3 regions of the Streptomyces sp. NPDC006339 genome follow, and region 2 is predicted to be linked to each of the others. Evidence: riboswitches for the same ligand, from Rfam matches in the RefSeq annotation. Region 2 holds a riboswitch; each other region holds the start of a gene.
The links. Region 2 has a riboswitch for cobalamin ahead of ABZ135_RS30165 (ribonucleoside-diphosphate reductase subunit alpha). Riboswitches for the same ligand answer to the same signal wherever they lie in the genome.
Positions count from the first base shown of each region.

Region 1: linked by a shared signal. The riboswitch ahead of ABZ135_RS28305 (CbtB-domain containing protein) and the one ahead of ABZ135_RS30165 (ribonucleoside-diphosphate reductase subunit alpha) in region 2 are both predicted to bind cobalamin.
Region 3: linked by a shared signal. The riboswitch ahead of ABZ135_RS17250 (ABC transporter substrate-binding protein) and the one ahead of ABZ135_RS30165 (ribonucleoside-diphosphate reductase subunit alpha) in region 2 are both predicted to bind cobalamin.

Region 1 is NZ_JBEXQW010000040.1:37,765-45,470, reverse strand. It holds gene ABZ135_RS28325 (SGNH/GDSL hydrolase family protein) at 68-853, shown strand; gene ABZ135_RS28320 (histidine phosphatase family protein) at 882-1,466, opposite strand; gene ABZ135_RS28315 (NlpC/P60 family protein) at 1,723-2,763, shown strand; gene ABZ135_RS28310 (CbtA family protein) at 2,823-3,587, opposite strand; partial or broken gene ABZ135_RS28305 (CbtB-domain containing protein) at 3,608-3,822, opposite strand; cobalamin riboswitch at 3,858-4,034, opposite strand; gene ABZ135_RS28300 (peptidoglycan bridge formation glycyltransferase FemA/FemB family protein) at 4,098-5,276, opposite strand; gene murJ (murein biosynthesis integral membrane protein MurJ) at 5,501-7,120, shown strand; gene ABZ135_RS28290 (SigE family RNA polymerase sigma factor) at 7,117-7,692, shown strand; gene ABZ135_RS28285 (hypothetical protein) at 7,685-7,706, shown strand, end outside.
Region 2 is NZ_JBEXQW010000046.1:18,581-26,286, reverse strand. It holds gene ABZ135_RS30185 (AEC family transporter) at 1-802, opposite strand, end outside; gene ABZ135_RS30180 (hypothetical protein) at 810-2,102, opposite strand; gene ABZ135_RS30175 (DUF3311 domain-containing protein) at 2,508-2,723, shown strand; gene mctP (monocarboxylate uptake permease MctP) at 2,720-4,342, shown strand; cobalamin riboswitch at 4,429-4,565, shown strand; gene ABZ135_RS30165 (ribonucleoside-diphosphate reductase subunit alpha) at 4,696-7,065, shown strand; gene ABZ135_RS30160 (ribonucleotide-diphosphate reductase subunit beta) at 7,056-7,706, shown strand, end outside.
Region 3 is NZ_JBEXQW010000019.1:21,438-29,143, reverse strand. It holds gene ABZ135_RS17270 (hypothetical protein) at 1-146, opposite strand, end outside; gene ABZ135_RS17265 (questin oxidase family protein) at 600-1,643, shown strand; gene ABZ135_RS17260 (ABC transporter ATP-binding protein) at 1,640-2,515, opposite strand; gene ABZ135_RS17255 (iron chelate uptake ABC transporter family permease subunit) at 2,512-3,525, opposite strand; gene ABZ135_RS17250 (ABC transporter substrate-binding protein) at 3,579-4,652, opposite strand; cobalamin riboswitch at 4,691-4,889, opposite strand; gene ABZ135_RS17245 (STAS domain-containing protein) at 5,000-5,401, shown strand; gene ABZ135_RS17240 (STAS domain-containing protein) at 5,442-5,954, shown strand; gene ABZ135_RS17235 (ATP-binding protein) at 5,951-6,511, shown strand; gene ABZ135_RS17230 (ATP-binding protein) at 6,540-6,968, shown strand; gene ABZ135_RS17225 (HAMP domain-containing protein) at 7,067-7,706, shown strand, end outside.

The DNA of each region.
Region 1 (7,706 bases), on a different contig from region 2:
ACGGTGCTCGCCCGGTCCTACGGCTTCTCGAGACGCGACAAAATCGGGTGTCCAGGGGAGGGCGAGAATGCTGGAGAGGCAGAGCACAGTTGGCAGCGTCCCCATCGGCTCGTTCGTAGCCTTGGGAGACAGCTTCACCGAGGGGCTCGGCGACGAGACTCCCGACGGCACTCTCCTGGGGTGGGCCGATCGCCTCGCCGACCTGCTGGCCAGCCGCTCGCCGGTGCCCTTCCGCTACGCCAATCTCGCCGTTCGTGGCCGGCTCATCGACGAGATCCTCGAGGAGCAGGTGCCGCAGGTGGCGAAACTGACGCCGGACCTGGTGAGCTTCTGCGCCGGCGGCAACGACATTTTACGGCTGGGCAGTTCCGTGGATCGCATCGCCGAGCGGTTCGAGGAAGGAGTCGTCGAGCTCAGCTCCACCGCGAAGACCGTGCTCGTGTTCACCGGCTTCGATCCCCGGGGAACGCCCGTACTGCGCCGACTGCGCGGAAAGATCGCCACTTACACCGCGCACATCCACGCCATAGCGGACCGGCACGGATGCCTGGTCGTGGACCTCTGGTCGATGAAGGCCCTCCAGCATCCCCGCGCGTGGAGCGATGACCGACTGCACCTGTCGTCCGAAGGGCACCGACAGGTCGCACTACGAGCCGCAGGCGTTCTGGGGCTACGCCCGATGCTAAGCACACCCGCAACCCACGCGCTGCAGGGACGCGTACGACAGCCCCAGAGGCTGGACGACCTCCGCTGGGCCAAGGAACACTTCCTTCCCTGGCTCGGCCAGCACCTGCTCGGCAGGGCATCCGACGAGGTCCTGGAGCCGAAGCGTCCGCAACTGCTGCCCCTGTAGCTCCCCGATGGCCCCCTGCCGTCGGCAGTCAGTTCTCTTCCCAGTTCCGCACGGCCGAGAGCACCTCCATCCGCAGGTTCCAGCGGCCGTTCCGCCCCGTGAGCTGCACAGCCGCCAGGGGTGGCACATCGATCCGCCAGAACAGCGCCCGCGGCATGCCCAACGCACCGACAACCGCCGCACGCACCACCGACTGCTCCGCGACAGCCAGCACCCGCCCGGCGTCAGCGGGCAATCCGTCGAGCCAGACTGCGACCCGCTCGCACACCTCTGACACGGACTCGCCACCATGCGGCGCCGCTTCGAGGTCGGTCGTCCAGGCCGCGAGCCCGTCGCTCTCCCGCTCGGCGACTTCGCCGAGGGTCCGCCCTGCCCACCTGCCCATGTCCATGTCGCGAAGGGCCGGCTCCACTGTCACCACGTCCCACCGCAGGGCTCGGGCCGTCCGCTCGCACCGCTCCGACGGTGCCGAGTAGTGCAGTGAGGCTCGCGGCAGGGCAGCAGCCATCTCCCCGGCCCGCCGCAGCGCCCGTTCGTCCAGCGGCGCCTCGCCGAATCGCACATCGCGCTCCACAGCGGCGGGAGCGCACAACAACGTGAGCCGGACGTTCACGAGCGGTCCCTTCGTTGTGCACAGAACCGGATCATCGTAAGACGCTTACGACGAGGGCTTTCGCAGCAATTTCCGACCCGCTTGTGGCACGCCTCACATCGCGCCGCATGGACCCTCATTGAGACTAAGTCTCTAAGCAGCTTAGTATTCGCGGAGTCTTCGCACAGCCGGTCGCCCACTCGGGGCGGCGACGGAGACGCCGCCGTGCCCGCTGTATGCCCCGCCCTTCGGCGGCCAAGGAAGAAGGAGCTCCGCCGTGGCCTCCCACCGCCGCCCGAAGCAGTCCAATCCGCGCTACACCGGCGTCATCACCGCCACCGCCGCGGCGGCCGTGGCCCTGTCCACCCAGACGGCCTCGGCCGACCCGCTGCCTGACCCCAACAAGAAGGGGGTCAAGGCGCAGGTGGACCGCCTCTATGAGCAGGCGACCCAGGCCACCGAGAAGTACAACGGAGCCAAGGAGAAGGCCGACGAGCTCAAGAAGCAGGTCGCGACGCTCCAGGACACCGCCGCCCGCAAGCAGGGCGAGCTGAATGAACTGCGTGACCGGATCGGCACGGTGGCCGCCGGCCAGTACCGTTCCGGCGGATTGGACCCGGCCCTCCAGCTGTTCCTCTCCGAAGACCCCGACACGTACTTGGAGAAGGCGTCCGCCCTGGACCGCGCCGGCGACCGGCAGGCTGCCGTACTGCAGCAGTTCCTCTCCCAGCAGCGGGTCCTCCAGCAGCAACGCACGGAGGCGTCGGAGAAGCTGCGCGATCTGGACTCCGTTCAGAAGGAGCTGGGCAAGCGGAAGACGGAGATCCAGGGCAAGCTGCGCGAGGCCCAGCGCCTCCTCAACACCCTGTCGGCGAAGGAGCGGGCCCGGATCAACGAAGAGGAGGACCGGGCCAACCGGGCCAGCGCACGGGTCGACCTCGGCAACGAGGCGAGCGCCTCGCAGCGCGCCGCCGCGGCCTTCGCCGCCGCCAAGAGCAGGGTCGGCATGCCCTACGTCTGGGGCGCGAGCGGCCCGAGCTCCTTCGACTGCTCCGGCCTCACCTCCTGGGCGTACCGCCAGGCCGGCGTGACGATACCCCGCACCTCCCAGGCCCAGGCGAACGCCGGCACACGCATCAACTCCCTCAGCGACCTGAAGCCCGGCGATCTGATCCTCATGCGCAGCGACCTCAGCCACGTCGGCTTCTACGCCGGCAACGGACAGATCCTCCACTCCCCCAAGCCGGGCGCGCAGGTGCGTTACGAGTCCATCGCCCGCAGCGGCATGCCCTTCATGTGGGGCGTACGCATCGGCTGACGCACACAGCAGAGGGGGCGCCGGTACGAGACCGGCGCCCCCTCCCGTGTGGACGGGCATCAGGCCGAGGGCGCCACCGCTCTCGGCTCCGCGGCCCCGATCCGCGCGCCTGCCCGGCGCGGCTGCAGCAACCGCTCGGCCAGCACGCCGAAGACGAGACCGAATCCGGCCCACAGCACCGCCTGGACAGCGAGCGCGGAGATGCGGAACTGCCAGACGACCTCGGCCGGGAAGTCCTTCGGCATCTCGTTGACCGCCGGCAGGAACGCGTACGCGAGTCCGACGGCGAGGACGAAGAACGCGCCTGCCGCGATGGTCGCGTTCCAGTTGCCCAGACGGGGCGCGAGCCGCTTGCCGAGGATCACCGCGGCGACGGCGAGCAGCACGCTGAGCACCACCATGAGCAGGTAGAGGGTGGTGCGCTGGCTGATGGTGGCCGCGTCGCTGACCGCAGGCGGGTTGGCCGGGTACTTGAGGAACGGCACGATGTAGACCGCGACCAGGCCGCTGAGCGACAGAAGACCAGCCGTGGCGCGGGGGCCGAACGCGCCGACGCGGCCCAGGGCGAAGCAGTACGCCAGCGCGGCGATGCCGCCCAGGCCGACGCCGTAGACGAGGACACCGGTCGCGAGACCAGTGGTGGACTGGGCCGCACGGCTGACGAGTTCCTCGCCCTCTTCGTGACTGTGCGCTGCTTCGTAGGCGATGCCCGCCTCGGTCGGCGGCTCGCCGAGGAAGTAGGCGACGACCAGGGCGAGGAGACCGGCCACGAGGCCGGCCGCCATCCCACGCGCGAGGAGCTTGCCGACAATTGTCGAGTTCATGATGTGTGGTTTTCCCTGTCTCAGTGGCAGGGGAAGCCGAGCAGGTGACGGCCGTCGTGCACCCACTCGTGGACGCCTTCGCCGGCGAAGATCGCGGTGGCGCCCTGCTCGGCGCCGACGAGGAAGAGCGCGAGCAGCATCAGGGCCCCGAAGAAGACGGCCAGGGCAGGATCGACTTGATGGGGAGTACGGTGGGGGTGGCAACGGCACTCGGCTGAGCGGTGGCCTGAGCCATGGCAGGACCTCCAAGGGGAACACGCGTCCCGGTCGGTGGAGCTCGACCGACGGGGCGAGTCTGACTTGCCGGACCGCACCGCTCAGAAGATGAGCGGCTGCCGCCGAGCACACAGTGGCGCGACCGTGCCGGATTCCCACTGGCTTCCGCTGCCCGTCGATTGACTTGTCCTGGTCAAGGTAGCCGAAGGCACCCGGCCCCACCAAGCTTCTAAATAACTTAGAAGGATCGATTAGGGTTCCCCCATGACCGATCCACATGCCCCGGGGGTGGCCTCAGCGGCGCGACAGGTACGCCTGCATGGCGCGGTGCAGGGTCCTGTTCACCGTCCCCTGCAGGGGCAGCTCCCACTCACCGAGGGTCTCCGCCACTTCCCCTCCGGTGCCGAGCTTCCAGCGCATCAGCCCGAAGGACCGCTCTGCGGGGTCGAGGGTGTCCGGTACGCCCCGCATGTCGTAGACGGTAGCCCCCAGGGAGTGCGCGTCGCGGATCAGTCGCCACTGCAGGGCGTTGCTCGGCCTTACCTCGCGGCGGTGATCGGCGGAGGCTCCGGTCTGGTACCAGGCCCGCCGGCCCGCCACGATCATGGTGTGGGCGGCGAGCACCTCGCCGTCGTGCCGTGCGAGGTAGAGCCGCATGCGCCCGTTCTCCTCCGCGTTGAGCTCTCGGTGCTGCCGCTGGAAGTACGGAAGCGAGCGCCCCAGGCGGAAGCCGTCACGCCGCTCGGTGACCTGCAGCAGGTCGTAGAAGGCGGGAAGGTCCTCGGCGGTGCCGAGGTAGGTCTCCACCCCGGCTGTCTGCGCCTTCTTGATGTTGCGCCGCCACTCCTGATTGAAGCCGGACCACAGGTCGTCGGTGCTCCGGCCGGCCAGCGGAAGCTCGAACAGGTGGCGCGGCTGGGCGTCGCCCGCGCCGCCGACCTCGCCGCAGCGCCGCCATCCGGCCGCCCGCAGCCGGTCCGCCACGGCCGATCCGACCGGCTCGACGACGTCCGGCAGCACGTCTCCGACCCGGCGCCCGGGGCCCACGGCCGCCTTGAGCGTCGCGGCGCTCCAGCGGCGGTACGCCAGGGGCGGCCCCATCCGTACGGCGAAGGCGCCGGCTGCCCGCAGGTGGTCGAGGAGCAGCTGAAGGACGTCCATCAGGGCCGGGTCGGCCCAGTCCAGCACCGGGCCCTCCGGGATGTAGGCGAAGTACCGCCGGGTCCCGGGCAGCGGCCGGTACAGCACCTGGGCGGCGGCACGCTGGCGTCCTGTCCCGTCGAACCAGCCGATCCACTCGGCCCGCCACCCCTCCTTGACGGCGCTCCAGGAGGGGAGCTGGAGGAAGCTGACCTGCTCGCCCCGTGCACGCCCCGAGAGGGAGTCGAGGTAGGCCAGGTGCTGCTCAGGGGTCGTGGGCATGATCTCCAGGGCACCGGCACTGTGGGTCATCTGCACCTCGGCGACAGCCATGTCGAAGGTCTCCTCGTTCTGGTCCTTGCGCCCCCTTCGGGAGGGCGGCGGGATACCCCCGCCTGTCTCATGCACGCCCGGCGGCACCGGAATGTGGCAGACGACTTCGCAGGGATCCGCGGAACCGGCTCGCGGGCAGGTGCGGCGTGACGGGGACAAGGCCGGCGGGAGCCGATGTCGACGCCCTGAAGACGGACACGGGCAGCGGGCGCGGCAAGGCGTCGATGATGCTCGGTTCGCTCGTCTCCCGGATCACGGGTTTCGTACGGAGCGCGGTGGTCGTCGCGGCCCTGGGGACGGCCTTGCTGGCCGACGCCTACAACGTCGCCAACACGGTGCCGAACATCGTCTACATCCTGCTCATGGGCGGGGCGCTCAACTCGGTCTTCATGCCCGAGCTGGTGCGTGCGGCAAAGGAGCACGAGGACGGCGGGGCGGCGTACACCGACCGGCTCATCACCCTCTGCCTGCTCGCGCTCACCGCGATCACCGCCGTGGCTGTGCTCGCGGCGCCGTGGATCGTCACCGCGTACACGGACTACGCCGACGCCCAGCGCGACCTCACGGTGGCCCTGGCCCGCTACTGCTTGCCGCAGATCCTCTTCTACGGCGCCTTCACCGTGCTCGGGCAGGTGCTCAACGCTCGGGGTCGGCTCGGCGCGATGATGTGGACGCCGGTCCTCAACAACGTCGTCGTGATCGCCGTCTTCGGGATCTACCTCGTGGTCGCCGCGACGGCGACCAGCGCCGGCGAGGTCACCGAAGGACAGCTGCTCCTCCTCGGCCTCGGCAGCACGGCCGGAATCGCGGTACAGGCGCTCGCCCTGCTGCCCGCCCTGCGGTCGGCCGGGTTCCGGTGGCGCCCACGGTTCGACTGGCGCAACTCCGGGCTCGGCCGACCGGTGCGGGCCGCGGTGTGGACGCTGCTGCTCGTGCTCGTGAACCAGGTCGCGTACTGGGTGGTGACCCTGCTCACGACGACGGCCGGTGTGAGGGCGGACGCCGAGGGCATCGCGGCGGGTGTCGGGTACACGGCGTACGGCAGCGCGTATCAGCTGTGGGTCGTCCCGCAGGGCATCATCACGGTCTCCCTGGTGACGGCTCTGCTGCCCGTGATGAGCCGCGCGGCCGTCGACGGCGACCCCGGCCGGATCGGCGCGGAGCTCACCCGCTGCCTCAAGACCACGGCGGTGGCGATCGTCCCCGCCGGCATCGTCTTCCTGCTCCTCGCACCCCGCCTCACGGGCGTGGCCTACCAGTACGGGCAGGTGACCGAGGCCGACGCACAGGCGATCGGCTGGGTCCTCGCCGCCTTCGCTCCGGGCCTCGCGGCGTTCTCCGCGCAGTACGTCCTCGCCCGGGGCTTCTACGCGCTGGGGGACACCCGTACACCCTTCTTCCTCACCCTCGTCATCGCCGGCCTCAACGCCGGCCTGTCACTCGCCGCCTACGCGCTACTGCCCGCGCGCTGGGCCGTGGTCGGCATCGCCGACGCGTACGCATTGGCCTGCACGGCTGGACTCGCGTGTACGGCAACCGTGCTACGACGGCGTCTGGGGCGGGGCTTCGAGGGCGCGCTCCGAACGCACCTGCGGCTCGCCGTCGCATGCCTGCCGGGTGCCGGAGCGGCGCTCGCCGTCGACCAGCTGAGCATCCGTGTGCTGGGCGACGGCCCGCTCGTCGACGCAGCCGTGTTGCTGGCGGGCGCGGGGTCCATCGGTCTGTCCGTGCTGTTGCTCGCCCGCCCGCTCGGTGTGCCGGAGGCGGACGCCCTCCTGACACCGCTGCGGCGACTGGGCGCCCGCGGCCGGCACCGTACGGAACGACCAGGAGGCGGCCTGTGAACACTCCGGTGCACGACTCCGCCGAGCGGGACTTCGAGAGGTTCTACGCGGAAAGCGTGCGGCGCATGATCGTCGTCGTGTACGCGGTCACGGGCGACATCGCCGAGGCGGAGGACGCCGTACAGGAGGCGTACGCGCGAGCCTGGCCGCGTTGGTCGGAGCTGGCCGAGCAGGGAGATCCCACCCCGTGGGTCCGGACGGTCGCCCTGCGGCTGGCGGTCAGTTCCTGGCGCCGGACCCGCAACCGGGTCAAGGCACACTTCCGACACGGGCCGCCCTCGGACGTACCCGGTCTCGACCCGGACCACGTGGCCCTGGTCGCCGCCATGCGTCACCTCTCCCCTGAGCAGCGACGCGCCGTCGTCCTGCATCATCTGGCCGACCTGCCCGTGGAAGAGGTGGCCCGGCAGACCGGCTCGACCAGCACGGCGGTACGCTCCCGCCTCATGCGTGCCCGGCGCATCCTGAACAGCCATCTTTCCGACCCCGCCGCGTCGGAGCCTCCGGCGCGCGCCCGCTCACAGGCGGTCGCACCGTACCGGCCTCGACAGGAGGCGTATCCGCATGAATGACGACAGGTCCACGC
Region 2 (7,706 bases):
CCACGGTGACGAGGAACAGCGCCAGCAGGGGCATGCCCACGGTCTTGACGGCGACCGCGAAGCCCACCTCGGCCACGCCGACCGACCCGTCCCGCATCCCGCTCACCGCCTTGCGCAGCGTCAGGCCCACCGCGAACAGGGCGCCCGGCGCGGCCGCGCCGCCCAGCAGATCGATCGTGTCGTGCACCGGCCGGGCCAGGCCCAGGCCCGAGAGCGAGAAGGCGAGTCCCGCGACCACCGACAGGAAGACGGGGTTGAGCAGGACCTTCTTGGCGATCTCCCGCCCGATGGCGGGCCGGTCGGTGCTCAGCATGGCGCCCGGGCCGTCCTTGCGCGGCGCCTTGGCGTCGAGCAGGGTGTGGACGGCCGGATAGCAGACCATGTTGAACATGTTGTGGATCAACTGGCCGATGGCGGCGGGGAGTGCCGCCTGCGGCCCGAGGGCCGCGAGCAGCAGGGGCACTCCCATGTACGCGACGTTCCCGTAGCCCGCCATCAGCCCGAGGGTGAAGGCGACCTTGGTGTCCCGCCGGAAGATCCCGCGGGCACCCGCCATGGCGACGAGATAGGACACCACGATCGACACCAGCGCCACCGCGACGAACTGCCAGGGGACGCCCTCGGACAGGTCCGCCTTCGCCACCGCGAGGAAGAGCAGGGCCGGCAGGGCGATCCAGTAGACGAAGTCGTTGACCGCCTGTGCCGTGTTTCCTTGGAACACCCTGAACGCGCTCGCGCCGTAGCCGATCGCCACGATGGCGAACAGCGGCACGATCGCGTTCAGGATCGCGCTCAGTTCCACTGGGTCATCAGCCCTCGGACCTGACCACGGCCTTGGCGCGGGCCGTCGCCACGTCGGTGGCGGAGCCCTGCTCCTGGAGGACCTCGAGGGCGGTGGTCTGGACGTCGTCGAGCCGGACGAAGTCCGCGTAGAACTCGTGGACCTGGCGGACGAGTTCCTCGAACTGGGCGCGCTTGCGCTCGTAGAGGTCCTTCTCCATGTAGCCCTTGATCCGGTCGCAGACCGCGGCGAGGAATTTCTCGTCCGTGACGATCTCCTCGGGCATTCCGGCGTTCCCGAGGATCTGTCCGACGGTCACCGGGAAGAGGCCGATCGGGTTGAGGAAGTACTCGACCTCGCGGGTCACGCCGAGATAGTCGGGCACGTTGACGATGCCGGCGTTCTCGGTCTGGGTGAGGAGACCGCTGATCGGACGGTAGACGTTGGGCAGGGCCATGAAGACCCGCTCCGCCAGGTGCGCGACCTCGGAGAGCTTCTTGCTGTCGAGGGTGCGGCCGCCGACGGTGATCCGGCGGTCGGCGAAGATGTGGCTCATCACCTCGACGTTGGCGAGGCCGGCCCGGTTGCCGAAGCCCGCGACGCCGCCCTCGACCATGCTGAAGCCGTTGAAGACGGAGGCGAGGGAATTGGCGAGGCCGAGGCCGATGTCGTCGTGGGCGTGGAGGTAGAAGGTCACGTCCGGGTTGTCGCGGACCAGGTTGGCCGCGAGGATTCCGGTGGCGTGCGGCAGCAGCGTGCCGATGGAGTCGTTGACGCGCACCAGGTTGATGCCGAGCCGGCGCACCCGCTCGATCTGCTCGTTGATGAACGCATAGCGCTCTTCGTCGATCTCGTGCGAGAAGGCGTTGAGAATGCTGGACCGGAAAGAGCCGACGCCGATGCTGGTCAGCTTCTCGTGAGCACGCTCGAGGAGTCGCTCCTCCTGCTTGTACTCGACCATTCCGAGTGAGACCTGGATGCGCGAGAGGTATTCACGCGGCACGACCTTGAGCGCCTCGGAGAGCGGCTCCCAGGTCTTGAGGGTCAGATTGAAGACGAACTGGGTGTCCTCCGGTATGCGCCCGAGGAGGTACTTCGAATCGAGAACGCGTCGCAGAAAGGCCGGCTCGGTGAGTCCGGAGCCCAGGTCGATATCGCGGATTCCCGCGTTCGCCAGCGCCTCGATCAACTGTAACTTGAGGTCGTCGTCAGCACCGAAGAGAGCCCTTTCGCCGCCCTCTCGCATGGTTTCGTCGGAAAGTCCCGTGAGGTTGAAGTCGGAGTATCGCGGCTGGTGGTCGGCGGGCATCTGCAGAGCCATGAACGAGGTTCCCCTTCGTGAGGTCGCGCTGCGTTTCCATCCACTGAGCTGAGCCTTCGGAACCGGCCCGGCACCGAAGGTTTTCCGCCATACAGATCTCACTTTTTGTCCGGCGAAGTTCTCGCCGCCGATGGAAGCTAACGATCCCGCTCTCGGCCAGTCAACCCCCTTCCCGGCATGCGAACGACCCTCACGGAAAACCCTCTTGACAAACCTCGCCCCCTACGTAAAGGGCCGAAGTCGCAGGCAGTGCGGGCGGACAAAGTGATCATTCGGTGTGAGCGCTTGCGCTACGCACCGGTAACCTGCCAAATTTCGTCCACCTGTACGCACATCACAGAGAGAATTGGAGCCGCGGAAATGTCCGCTCCGCCCGAAAACGGAAATCCGGCACCCACGTTCACGGTGAGACGTCTCTTGGCCATCTTCTGCCTGGCCGCCCCGTTCGCCGGGATCCTCTGGGTGAGTTCGTACGCGCGCATCACGCCGACCCTGCTCGGCATCCCGTTCTTCTACTGGTATCAGATGCTCTGGATTCCGGTCGCCGCCGGGCTCACCGCACTCGCCCTCGTCCTGCTGCGCCGTGACCGGCGGACCGACAGCGAAGGAACGCCGCGATGAACCAAGGCATCAACGGAGTCGCCCTCGCCGTTTTCGGATTGCTCTTCGCTCTCGTAACGGTCATGGGTTTCCTGGCGGCCCGCTGGCGCCGCGTGGAGAACGCGAACAACCTCGACGAGTGGGGCCTGGGCGGGCGGAGCTTCGGCACCTGGATCACCTGGTTCCTGCTCGGCGGCGACCTCTACACCGCGTACACCTTCGTCGCCATTCCGGCGGCCATCTACGCGGCCGGGGCGGCCGGCTTCTTCGCCATCCCGTACTCGATCCTCGCCTTCCCGGTGGCCTTCGTCTTCCTGCCGCGCCTGTGGTCCGTCTCCCACCGCAAGGGCTATGTGACCGCGTCCGACTTCGTGCGCGGGCGCTTCGGCTCCAAGGGCCTCTCGCTGGCCGTCGCGCTCACCGGCATCCTCGCCACGATGCCGTACGTCGCCCTCCAGTTGGTGGGCATCCAGGCGGTCCTGGACGTCATGGGCGTCGGCGGCGACGCGCACACCCACTGGTTCGTCAAGGACCTGCCCCTGCTGATCGCCTTCGGCGTGCTGGCCGCCTACACCTACTCGTCCGGGCTTCGCGCGCCGGCACTGATCGCCTTCGTGAAGGACGTGCTCATCTACGTCGTCATCGTGGTCGCGGTCATCTACATCCCCATCAAGCTCGGCGGCTTCGCCGAGATCTTCGACAAGGCGGAGGCCGCCTTCAGCCAGCCCAACCCCGCGACCGGCAAGCCCCGCGGCCAGTTGGTGACCGCACCGCAGAGCCAGTGGGCCTACGCCACCCTGGCGCTGGGCTCGGCGCTCGCGCTGTTCATGTATCCGCACTCCATCACGGCCACCCTCTCTTCGCGCGGGCGCGAGGTGATCCGCCGCAACGCCACCATCCTGCCGCTGTACTCGGTGCTCCTCGGCTTCCTCGCCCTGCTCGGCTTCATGGCGATCGCCGCCGGCGTCAGCGTGACCAACCCCCAGCTCGCGATCCCCCAGCTCTTCGAGGACATGTTCCCCGGCTGGTTCGCCGGCCTGGCCTTCGCCGCCATCGGCATCGGCGCCCTGGTCCCGGCCGCCATCATGTCCATCGGCGCGGCGAACCTGTTCACGCGCAACGTCTACAAGGACTTCCTCAAGCCGGACGCCACCCCCGAGCAGGAGCACAAGGTCTCCAAGATCGCCTCGCTCCTGGTGAAGGTCGGCGCCCTGGTCTTCATCCTCACCATGGACAAGTCCGTCGCGATCAACTTCCAGCTCCTCGGCGGGATCTGGATGCTCCAGACCATGCCCGCACTCGTGCTCGGCCTGTTCACCCGCTGGTTCCACCGCTGGGCGCTGGTGGCGGGCTGGGCCGCCGGCATGATCTACGGCACGGTGGCGGCGTACGGAGTCGCCAGCCCGACCCAGAAGCACTTCGGCGGCTCCTCCGCCGCGATCCCGGGCATCGGCGAGATCGGCTACATCGGCCTCACCGCCTTCGTCCTCAACCTCCTCGTCACCGTCGTCCTCACCGTCGTCCTCAAGGCCGTCAAGGCCCCCGAGGGCGTCGACGAGACGGAGCCCGGGGACTACACCGCCGACGCGGGCGACAAGGGCGTCGTGACCGAGCTGCCGAAGGTGGGCGCCGGACACTGACCGGAGCGCACGGCCGGGCCGTACGACACAAGTCGTCACAACAGTTGGGTCGTACGACACAACATGTGGGGGGTGCCACGAGCGGCGCCCCCCACATGTATGCTCGTGCTCGCTGTCGCCGCAGGGGAATCCGGTGGAAATCCGGAACTGTCCCGCAACGGTGTACTTCGTGCGCTTCCGTACGAGGCGAGTCCGAATACCTGCCGACAGTGCGCCCGGTCCTTCCGTCCGGGTGCCACAGACGTCCGGGCCTCGCGGAGTGGGCCGGTGGACGCGTGCCGCCGTGCCCACGGCCGCCCGCCTTCCGCCCTCCCCCCGTCCTGGCCCCGAGCCGAGCGAGGGAGAGCCCCCACGTGACCATCGCGCCCGCCGATCCGGCCTCAGCCACCCCGTCCGAGACGGCGAACGACGGCCCCGGGACCGCGCTGCTGCGCACCCTGACCGATCTCACCGCCGACCTCCCGGACACCGACCCCGGCCGGGTCGCCGCCGCCGCCCTGCGCGGCCGGCACGCCGGCTCGGACGAGGCGGAGCTGCGCGAGCTGGCCACCGAGGCCGCCGCCGGACTGATCGCGGAGGACCCCGCGTACTCCCGGCTGGCCGCCCGGCTGCTCACCCTCACCATCGCCGAAGAGGCCGCCGGCCAGGGCGCGGTGTCCTTCTCCGCCTCCGTCGCCGTCGGCCACCGCGAGGGCCTGATCGCCGACCGCACCGCCGGCTTCGTCACCCTGCACGCCGCCCGGCTCGACGGCACGATCGACCCGGCCGCCGACGACCGCTTCGGCTACTTCGGCCTGCGCACCCTCTACTCCCGCTACCTGCTGCGCCACCCCCTCACCCGCAAGGTGATCGAGACCCCGCAGCACTTCATGCTCCGCGTCGCCTGCGGCCTCGCCGAGGACGACAGCGTGCGGGCCCTGGACGAAGTGGCGGCGCTCTACGGGCTGATGAGCCGGCTCGACTACCTGCCCTCCTCGCCCACCCTCTTCAACTCCGGCACCCGCCACCCGCAGATGTCCTCCTGCTATCTGCTGGACTCCCCGCTGGACGAGCTGGACTCCATCTACGACCGCTACCACCAGGTGGCGCGCCTGTCGAAGCACGCCGGCGGCATCGGGCTCTCCTACTCCCGCATCCGGGCCCGCGGTTCGCTGATCCGCGGCACCAACGGCCACTCCAACGGCATCGTCCCCTTCCTGAAGACGCTGGACGCCTCCGTCGCCGCCGTGAACCAGGGCGGCCGCCGCAAGGGCGCCGCCGCGGTCTACCTGGAGACCTGGCACGCGGACATCGAGGAGTTCCTGGAGCTCCGCGACAACACCGGCGAGGACGCCCGCCGCACCCACAACCTCAACCTGGCGCACTGGATCCCGGACGAGTTCATGCGCCGGGTCAACGCGGACGCCGAGTGGTCGCTGTTCTCCCCGGCCGACGTGCCCGAGCTGGTCGACCTGTACGGCGAGGAGTTCGACACCGCCTACCGCAAGGCCGAGGCGGCGGGCCTGGCCCGCAAGACCATGCCGGCCCGCGACCTGTACGGCCGGATGATGCGCACCCTCGCGCAGACCGGCAACGGCTGGATGACCTTCAAGGACGCCTCCAACCGGACCGCGAACCAGACCGCCGAGCCCGGCACCGTCGTGCACTCCTCGAACCTCTGCACCGAGATCATCGAGGTCACGAACGACGGCGAGACGGCCGTGTGCAACCTCGGCTCGGTCAACCTGGGCGCCTTCGTCGACACCGCCACCGGCGACCTCGACTGGGAGCGGCTCGACGAGACCGTCCGTACGGCCGTCACCTTCCTCGACCGGGTCGTCGACATCAACTTCTACCCGACCGAGCAGGCCGGCCGCTCCAACGCCCGCTGGCGCCCGGTGGGCCTGGGCGCGATGGGCCTCCAGGACGTCTTCTTCAAGCTGAAGCTGCCCTTCGACTCGGCCCCGGCCCGCGCGCTGTCCACCAGGATCGCCGAGCGGATCATGCTGGCCGCGTACGAGGCGTCCGCCGACCTCGCCGAGCGCAACGGCCCGCTGCCCGCCTGGGAGCAGACCCGCACCGCCCGCGGCGTGCTGCACCCCGACCACTACGACGTCGAGCTGAACTGGCCGGAGCGATGGGCCGCGCTGCGCGAGCGGATCGCCGCCGTCGGCATGCGCAACAGCCTGCTGCTCGCCATCGCCCCGACCGCGACGATCGCCTCGATCGCGGGTGTCTACGAGTGCATCGAGCCGCAGGTCTCCAACCTGTTCAAGCGCGAGACGCTGTCCGGCGAGTTCCTCCAGGTCAACTCCTACCTGGTCGACGAGCTGAAGCGGCTCGGCGTGTGGGACGCGCAGACCCGCGAGGCGCTGCGCGAGGCCAACGGCTCGGTGCAGGGCTTCGGCTGGGTGCCGGCGGAGGTCCGCGAGCTGTACCGCACGGCCTGGGAGATCCCGCAGCGCGGCCTGATCGACATGGCGGCGGCCCGCACCCCGTTCCTCGACCAGTCGCAGTCCCTGAACCTGTTCCTGGAGACGCCGACCATCGGCAAGCTGTCGTCGATGTACGCGTACGCCTGGAAGCAGGGCCTGAAGACCACCTACTACCTGCGCTCGCGCCCGGCGACCCGGATCGCCCGCGCCGCCCAGGCCGCCACCGTCCCCCTCCAGCAGGCGACGCCGGACGCCGACGCCCTCGCCTGCTCCCTTGAGAACCCCGAGTCCTGCGAGGCATGCCAGTAATGACCGTGGAGAAGAACCTGCTCGACCCGGGCTTCGAGCTGACCCTGCGTCCGATGCGCTACCCGGACTTCTACGAGCGCTACCGCGACGCGATCAAGAACACCTGGACCGTGGAGGAGGTCGACCTCCACTCGGACGTCGCCGATCTCGCCAAGCTGACGCCGGGCGAGCAGCACATGATCGGCCGCCTTGTCGCGTTCTTCGCGACCGGCGACTCGATCGTGGCGAACAACCTGGTGCTGACGCTCTACAAGCACATCAACTCCCCGGAGGCGCGCCTCTACCTCTCGCGCCAGCTCTTCGAGGAGGCCGTGCACGTCCAGTTCTATCTGACGCTGCTCGACACCTACCTCCCCGACCCGGACGACCGCGCCGCCGCGTTCGCCGCCGTCGAGAACATCCCCTCCATCCGCGAGAAGGCGCAGTTCTGCTTCAAGTGGATGGACTCGGTCGAGAAGATCGACCGCCTGGAGACCCAGGCCGACCGCCGGCGCTTCCTGCTCAACCTGATCTGCTTCGCCGCCTGCATCGAGGGCCTGTTCTTCTACGGCGCCTTCGCCTACGTGTACTGGTTCCGCTCCCGCGGTCTGCTGCACGGTCTGGCCACCGGCACCAACTGGGTGTTCCGCGACGAGACGATG
Region 3 (7,706 bases), on a different contig from region 2:
GCCTCCGCCGCCTGCACCGGGGTCGCCGCCTCGGCAAGGGCACGCAGACCACGGGCTGCACGATCCGGTTCGTACCGGTCGGGATGGCCCGGCAGGGAGCTCCAGTCCACTGCCTCGATCTGAGCCCGCTCGGTCTCCTCCAGCACAGCGGCATCCTCGCACGGGCCGCTGCCGGGCGGCGCAGCGGCTGGGGGTCGAGGCGCCGGGCGTGCGGGTGACGAAGCTGGTGGGGTGGTGTTCGCGGGCGCCTCGGCGAAGAAGGACGCGTTCCTGACCCAGGCCCGGCCGGCCCGTGTCCTCGTGGAGATCGTCTCGGCGGACGGCGGCGCGTCGACCCGCCGGATCAGCCTCAAGGACCAGCCGGGCCAGCAGACCTTCGACCTGCGGGGCTCGCGGGTGATCCGGGTCCGCATCACGCCGGAGACCGCCTACGGGACGGCGCGGGGCCCTCATCTGGCCGTCGCCGAAGTCGAGTTCTTCGGCCACCGCCGTTGGGGCCGGGCGCCGCGGCCCGGCGGAAGACCTAGGGCCCGGTACGGATCCGGCCTAGGGCTTCCGCCGGTTACGGCGGGCCCGTGGCGCCGCCTACCGTCGGTCCCATGGAGACCACCGGCACCCGCACACACCCCGGCACGGACACCACCGGCACGCTCGACGAGGCCCTGCAGCGGCTGCACGCCTCCGGGCCCGAGCGACTGGGGCGGCTCACCAATCACGCGCCGATGGCCGTCGAGGCCCTCGCCGCGCACGGGCAGGCGCGTGCCGTGCACCGCTGGCTCGACCGGTACGCGCCGAAGCTGGAGGAGTTCCCGGCCGGTGTCGCACCGGTCACGGCCGCCGACTGGCGCGCTGCGCTGGGCGATCCGCGCCGGGCGGCCGACTGGATCGCCCACTTCGAGCGGGAGCTGGCCGAGCGGCCGTGGCGGGACGTGCTGGCGGAGTGGTGGCCGCGGCTGCTGCCCGGGATGTACGGGGGTTCGACGCATCCGGTGATCCGGGTGGGGCACGCGGTGCGCACCCTGCTGGCCGGCGAGCTCACCGCGCCGCGCCTGACGGAGCTGGCCCACGGTCTGGGCTACTGGGCCGCCCGCCACCGTCCGGTGACCGGCCTCGCCCCGCTGCCCGGCGCCGACAGCGCGGCCGACGCCCTCGACGCGGTCCCGCCGATCGCCGGGCAGGACGGCGGCTTCCCCGCCCGGCTGGGCCGGGTGACGGGGCTGCCGGTGTGGGCGGCCTCGGTCGACGACCCGGACACGGCGCACCGGCGCCTGACCGAACTCGTCCGGGCGGCCACCCACCGCTACGCCACCCACGGCCACGGCGAGGAGACCATGCTGGTCCACGCGGCCACGGCCCCCAACGCCGTCCTGCGGACCCTCCCGGCCCTTCCCCGCGCCCTGTGGGTCCCCAGCCTGCGGGCCGCGTGGACCGCGTCGGCCGCGGTCACCGCGATGTACGCCCCGGCGACGGCGGTCGCCCCCACCCCGCCGGGCTCCCTCACCGCCGAGGAGGTCTTCGCCCGCGCCCTGGCCCACGGCGACGAACACGTCATCAAACTGACCGACACCGCCCTGGACGTGGGCGACGAACGCGCCCTGTCCGCCGCCCTGCGCGCGATCGAACTGAGCGCCCGGCCGGACTAGGCTCCCCCGGCCGCCCTGCCGAGAGAGCCGAGGGAACTGAGGGAGCCGAGGACGCGGAGGTGCGGGCGGCCGTCCGGGCCGGGGTGGGTGACCTCGACGCGCACGCCGTAGACGTCGGCGACGCGTTCGGCCGTGAGGACCTCGCGCGGGGTGCCGGCGGCGATCACGCGGCCGGCGGAGAGGACCACGAGCCGGTCGCAGTAGGCGGCGGCCAGGTTGAGGTCGTGAAGGGCGACGATCGTGGTGACGTCGAGGCCGGTGACCAGGTCGAGCAGATCCAACTGGTGCTGGATGTCGAGGTGGTTGGTGGGTTCGTCGAGCAGCAGTTCGCGGGGCTCCTGGGCGAGGGCGCGGGCGATCTGGACGCGTTGGCGTTCGCCGCCGGACAGGGTGTGCCAGGGCTGCGCGGCCCGGTCCTCCAGGGCGGTGCGGCGCAGGGCGTCCCGTACCGCCCGTTCGTCGGCGGCCGTCGGGGCGGACCAGGCGCGGCGGTGCGGGACGCGGCCGAGGCGTACGACCTCGGCGACGGTCAACTCGACGAGGGTGTCGGCCTGTTGCTCGACGACCGCGACCCGGCGGGCCACGTCGCGGCGGCGCAGCTCCGGCAGGGGCCGGCCGTCGAGGGTGACGACGCCGGCGGTGGGGGCGAGGACTCCGCTGAGGATCCGCAGCAGGGTGGACTTGCCGGAGCCGTTGGGGCCGAGGAGTCCGGTGACGCCGCCGGGCGTGGGCGTGACGGTGACGCCGTCCAGGATCAGCCGGCCGCCGGTGGTGCGGGCGACGCGTTCCGCGTGCAGGGTCCGGGCCGTGTTCGGGGCCTCGTTCGGGGGCCGGGTCCGGGTCCGGGGCTCGTCGTGGGCGTGGGCGGTCATCGGTGCGCGCTCCTGCTCCGGTACAGGACGAGGACGAAGGCGGGGACGCCGACGAGGGAGGTGACCACGCCGACCGGTACCTCCTGGGGTTCGAGGACCGTACGGGCGAGGGTGTCGACCCAGACGAGGAAGACCGCGCCGCCGAGTGCCGCGGCCGGCAGCACCCGGCCGTGGCCGGAGCCGACCAGGGCGCGGGCGGCGTGCGGGAGGACGAGGCCGACGAAGCCGATGGCACCGGCGGAGCTGACGAGGGCCGCGGTGAGCAGGGCGGTCGCGGTCAGCAGCACGAGCCGGGTGCGCGCGACGCGTACGCCGAGGGTGGCGGCGGCGTCCTGGCCGAACGCGAAGGCGTCGAGGGTACGGGCGTGGGCGAGGCAGACGGCCAGGGTGAGCGCGAGGACGGCGAGGCACAGCCAGACGTCGGTCCAGCCGGCGCCGCTGAGCGAGCCGAGCAGCCAGAAGAGGACGCCGCGGGTCGTCTCGGCGTCGGCGGAGGTGACGACGACGAAGGAGGTGAGCGCGGAGAAGAGCTGCATGGCGGCGACGCCGGACAGGACGACCCGGTCGGTCGTGCCGCCGAGGACATGGCTGAGCAGCAGCATCGCGGCGAACGAGCAGACCGCGCCGGCGAAGGCCCCCGCGGAGACGGAGAGGGCTCCGCCGCCGACGCCGAGGACGACGACCACGACGGCGCCGGTCGAGGCGCCGGAGGAGACGCCGAGGACGAAGGGGTCGGCGAGCGGATTGCGCAGCAGTGACTGCATCACCGCCCCGCAGAGCGCGAGTCCGGCCCCGCACACGGCGGCGAGCAGGGTACGCGGCAGCCGCAGGTTCCAGACGATGCCGTCCCGGATGGGGCTGAGGCCGGAGGGCCTGCCGCCGAGGTGGGCGGAGACGGCGGACCAGACGTCGGTGACGCCGATGTCGGCCGGGCCGATGGTGACGGCGACCGCGAGGGAGAACAGCAGCACGGCGCAGCCGACGGCGCCGCGCAGGAGCGTGCCCCGCAGGGTGCCGCGCGAGAGGGTGCCGCCAGGGAGAGTGCCGCGCGGGAGAGTGCCGGTCACCGGGCGACGCCGGGGGCGCGCAGGGCGGCGGCGACCTGTTCGATGCCCTCGACCGTACGGATGGTGGGGTTCATGGCCTGGCCGCTGAGGAGCACGTACCTCTTGTTCCGTACGGCGTCCATCGTCTTCGTGACGGGGTCGGACTCCAGGAACGCGATCTTCTTGGCGGCGCTCTCGCCGGACTGTGCCGTGCGGGTGAGGTCGCCGATCACGAGGAGGTCGGGGTTCCGGTCGGCGACGGTCTCCCAGCCGATCTGGGGCCATTCCTCGGTGGTGTCGTCGAAGACGTTCTTCGTGCCGGTCGCGCGGGCGATGACGCCGGGCGCCCCGCAACAGCCCGCCATGTAGGGGGCGTGGGCGTCGGAGAACCAGTAGAGGACGCTGACGTCGGCGACGCGGAGGCCCGCGGTGGCCTTCGCGACCCGCGCCTCGAGTTCGGCGACGAGCCGCTCGCCGCGTTCCTCGACGCCGAACAGCCGGGCGAGGTCGCGGACCTCTCCGTAGACGGTCTCCATGGTGAGCGGGGTGGTGCGCCTGCCGTCGCCGCCACCGGAGTTGTCCTTGCCGAGGCAGTCGGACGGGGAGAGGTACGTGGGGACGCCGAGCCGCTCGAACTGGTCGCGGGTGGCGACGCCTCCCGTGCCGAGGGTGGAGGCGAAGGAGGCGGCCACGAAGTCGGGTTCGGTGTCGAGGACCTTCTCGAAGGACGGGTTGTTCTCGGCGAGGCGGGGCACGGCGGCGGCGGACTTCTCGAGCCCCTTCATCACCGGGTCGGTCCAGGTGGCGGTGCCCACCATGCGGTCGGCGAGGCCGAGGGCCAGCATGATCTCGGTGGTGCCCTGGTTGAGGGAGACGGCCCGCCGCGGCCCGCCGGGCGGCACCTCCACCGTCCGGCCGCAGTTCTTCAGGGAGCGGCTCTTCCCGTCGGCGGACGCGCCCGCGCCCGCGCCCCCGTTCTGCGTGGGGGCGCCTTGGCAGGCGGTGAGGAGCAGGGCCCCGCAGAGGAGCAGGGCGGCGGGGCGGACGCGGCCTCCGGGACGTGCGGGGCCTGCGGGACGGGAAGGGGGCACGGCTCATCCTGGTCGTCGAGGGCCCTGTGCGCGAGGCCCGGTCCGTACGGTCCGCCAGCAGGTCTTCGGACTCGGGATCGCTCGGTCGGGGCGCCTTCCCGGCCCGGTCGTCCCGGCCCAGTGGCGTCGTGCCCCGCCCGTCCCCCTCACCGCTGCGCGTCAGTTCCGGATTCGCACCGGATTCCCTGACCACCGTGCGTCACGCACGGGAGTTCGACTGGCCACCGCAAGCTACCACAGCCCAAGATCACGACCCGGGGCGCGGCGCCCCGGTCCCGGGCCCCCTTCCGGGTGCGTCCGCGCATAGGGGACGCGGATCGGGGCACGTGCTGGGCGGAGGTGTGGTGATGGTCCACGCGCAGTTCGTGCCACCCCCGGACGCGGCCCCGGGACCCCGGACGTACCGCGCTCCGTCGGGTACGGCGTGGGTGGTGCGTGAGCCGTCGCCCGCACCGGGCACGGTCGTCCTGTCGGCGACCGGGGAGTTCGACGTCGAGACGGCGGGCTGCCTGCACGACGCGCTGGCCGACGCCCGGCTCGACGAGTCGCGGCTGGTCGTCCTCGACGTCTCGCAGGTCTGCTTCGGGGACTCCTCGTTCCTGCACGAGCTGGTGGCCGCGCACTTCGCCGGTCACCGCTTCGTGCTCGCCGGGCCGTTGCCCCGGCAACTGCGCCAGTTGTTCGCGTTGACCGGGACGCTGCGCCTCTTCACCATCGTCAAGGATCGCGCCGACCTGCGCCTCCGCTGATCATGGTGCTACGCCGAGGACGGAAGGGAGCTGTGACCGCATGGGAGCCACGGAGGCGGCGGAGGACTTCGCGGGGCGGCTCGGCGTCCACGTCCTGGAGGGACGAAAACCCGGCACGGTCGTCCTGACCGTGACCGGCGAACTCGACCACGACACGGCGGCCCCTCTCAAGGAGGCGCTGGTGCGGCTCGCCCGGGCCGGGCGCGTCGTCGTCGACTGCTCGGGCCTGCGTTTCTGCGACTCGACCGGACTGAACGTGCTGCTCAGGGCCCGGCTGCGGCTGATGGAGAGCGGCGGCCGGCTCGACCTCGCCGGGTTGCGGGCGCCGGTGGACCGGATGTTCGAGATCACGGGTGCGCGGTCGGTCTTCCGGGTGTACGAGAACACGGCCGCCGCCCTCGCGGACGCACCGACGGCGGACAGCACACCGACGGGCGGCGCGGCGGCGGGCGACGCTTCGATCAACACCCTGTCGACGGGGCACACGTCGACAGGCAGCGCGGCGCCGGACCACGCGTCGACGGACGGCTCACCAGCGGCGGAGGGATCATGAGGCGCGGGGACACCGCGGGGACCGGGAACACCGGCAACACCGGGAACACCGGCAGCACGGGCAGGACGGGGCACGCCGGAGGTCTCGAAAGGACCGGGAACCTCGCCCAGGGGCAGGTGCGGCGGCTTCTGCTGCGCGGAGCCGGCGGGGCGGTGACCCGTTGCCGGGACTTCACCGCGGCGGCCCTCACCGACTGGGGGTGGTTGCCCGGCACGACACCGGAGGACCGGGAACGGGCGGAGGACGTCCTGCTGATGGTGTCCGAGGTGGTCACCAACGCCTGTCTGCACGCCGACGGGCCGGAGCAACTGGTCCTGCGCCATTCCGAGGGTCACCTCCGGGTGGAGGTGTACGACACGAACCCGGCCCCGCCGCGCCCCGGCGTCCCGCGCTCCCCCGCGCTGCCCGGCGGCCACGGGCTGATGGTGCTCGACCGGCTGGCCGGGGCCTGGGGCTCCGCGGCGAAGGACGACGGCGCCCCCGGCAAGGTGGTGTGGCTGGAGGTGGCGCTGCCCTCGCGGCCGCCGTGGCTGCGGGACGAGCCGCCGGGCGTTTGACCCGGCCGACAGGGGTAATCCGCAGCCCATGGTCAGGGGAGAGGAGACCACCTCCACCCGCCGGTCGCTGCGGTACGAGCTGGCCGAGGGGCCCGGCCTGGTCGCGCAGTGCCGCGACCTCACCCAGCGGGCGCTGGCCGCGTGGTTCGGTGACGCGGGCGCGCGCGGACGCGAGCCCGTCGAGGACGTTCTGCTCCTGGTGTCCGAGGTGGTCACCAACGCGCGGAAGCACGGCACGGCGCCGTACGAGCTGTGCCTGGAGGGCCGGGGACGGGCCCTGTGGGTGCAGGTCGGCGACAGCAGCCCACGGCCGCCCGCCCCGCACGGCCCGCACCGCGCCGGCCGCCCCTCGGGGCACGGGCTGTACCTGCTCCAGCGGCTCGCGGCGCACTGGGGCTCGGTGTCCCGGGACCGGGGCGGCAAGACGGTGTGGTTCGAGGTGGACGTGCTGCGCTAGCGGCGGCGGACGGCGGTGCCGGACCGCTCCGGAGGACCCCGTCCCGGGGCGGACCTAGAGTGGACGGGTAGGGCGCCCACCTGCGGACGAGGTCCTCCATGGCACAGCGCAGACCAGCACCCCGCGGCAGCCGCGGCCACAGCGGCGACGGCGGTCGGCACGGCAACCACACCCCCGGCGGTCCCGGAGGCCCCGGGGGCGGCGCGGGGGGCGGGTGGGGCGGCGACGGCGCCGGTTCCCCGGCCGGCGAGGACGCCCTGCGCAGGCTGCTCGCCGGGCTCACGGCCGTACGGGACGGGGATCTGTCCGTCCGGCTCGCCGAGGGTTCCGACGGCGTCCTGGGCGAGATCGCGACCGTCTACAACGACATGGTCGACCGGCTCTCCCTGCTGACCTCCGAGGTGACCCGCGTCGCCGGTGAGGTGGGCGGTCAGGGGCTCCTCGGCGGCCGGGTGCGCGAGCCCCTGGCGCGCGGCGCGTGGCGCGAGCTCACCACCGGCGTGAACACGATGGCCGACAACCTGACCTCGCAGGTGCGCTCCATCGCGCAGGTCGCGACCGCCGTGGCCCGCGGCGACCTCACGCAGAAGATCCGGGTGGACGCGCGCGGCGAGATCCTGGAACTGAAGGAGACCATCAACACCATGGTCGACCGGCTCTCCTCCTTCGCCGAGGAGGTGACGCGGGTGGCCCGCGAGGTCGGTACGGAGGGACTGCTCGGCGGCCAGGCCAGGGTGG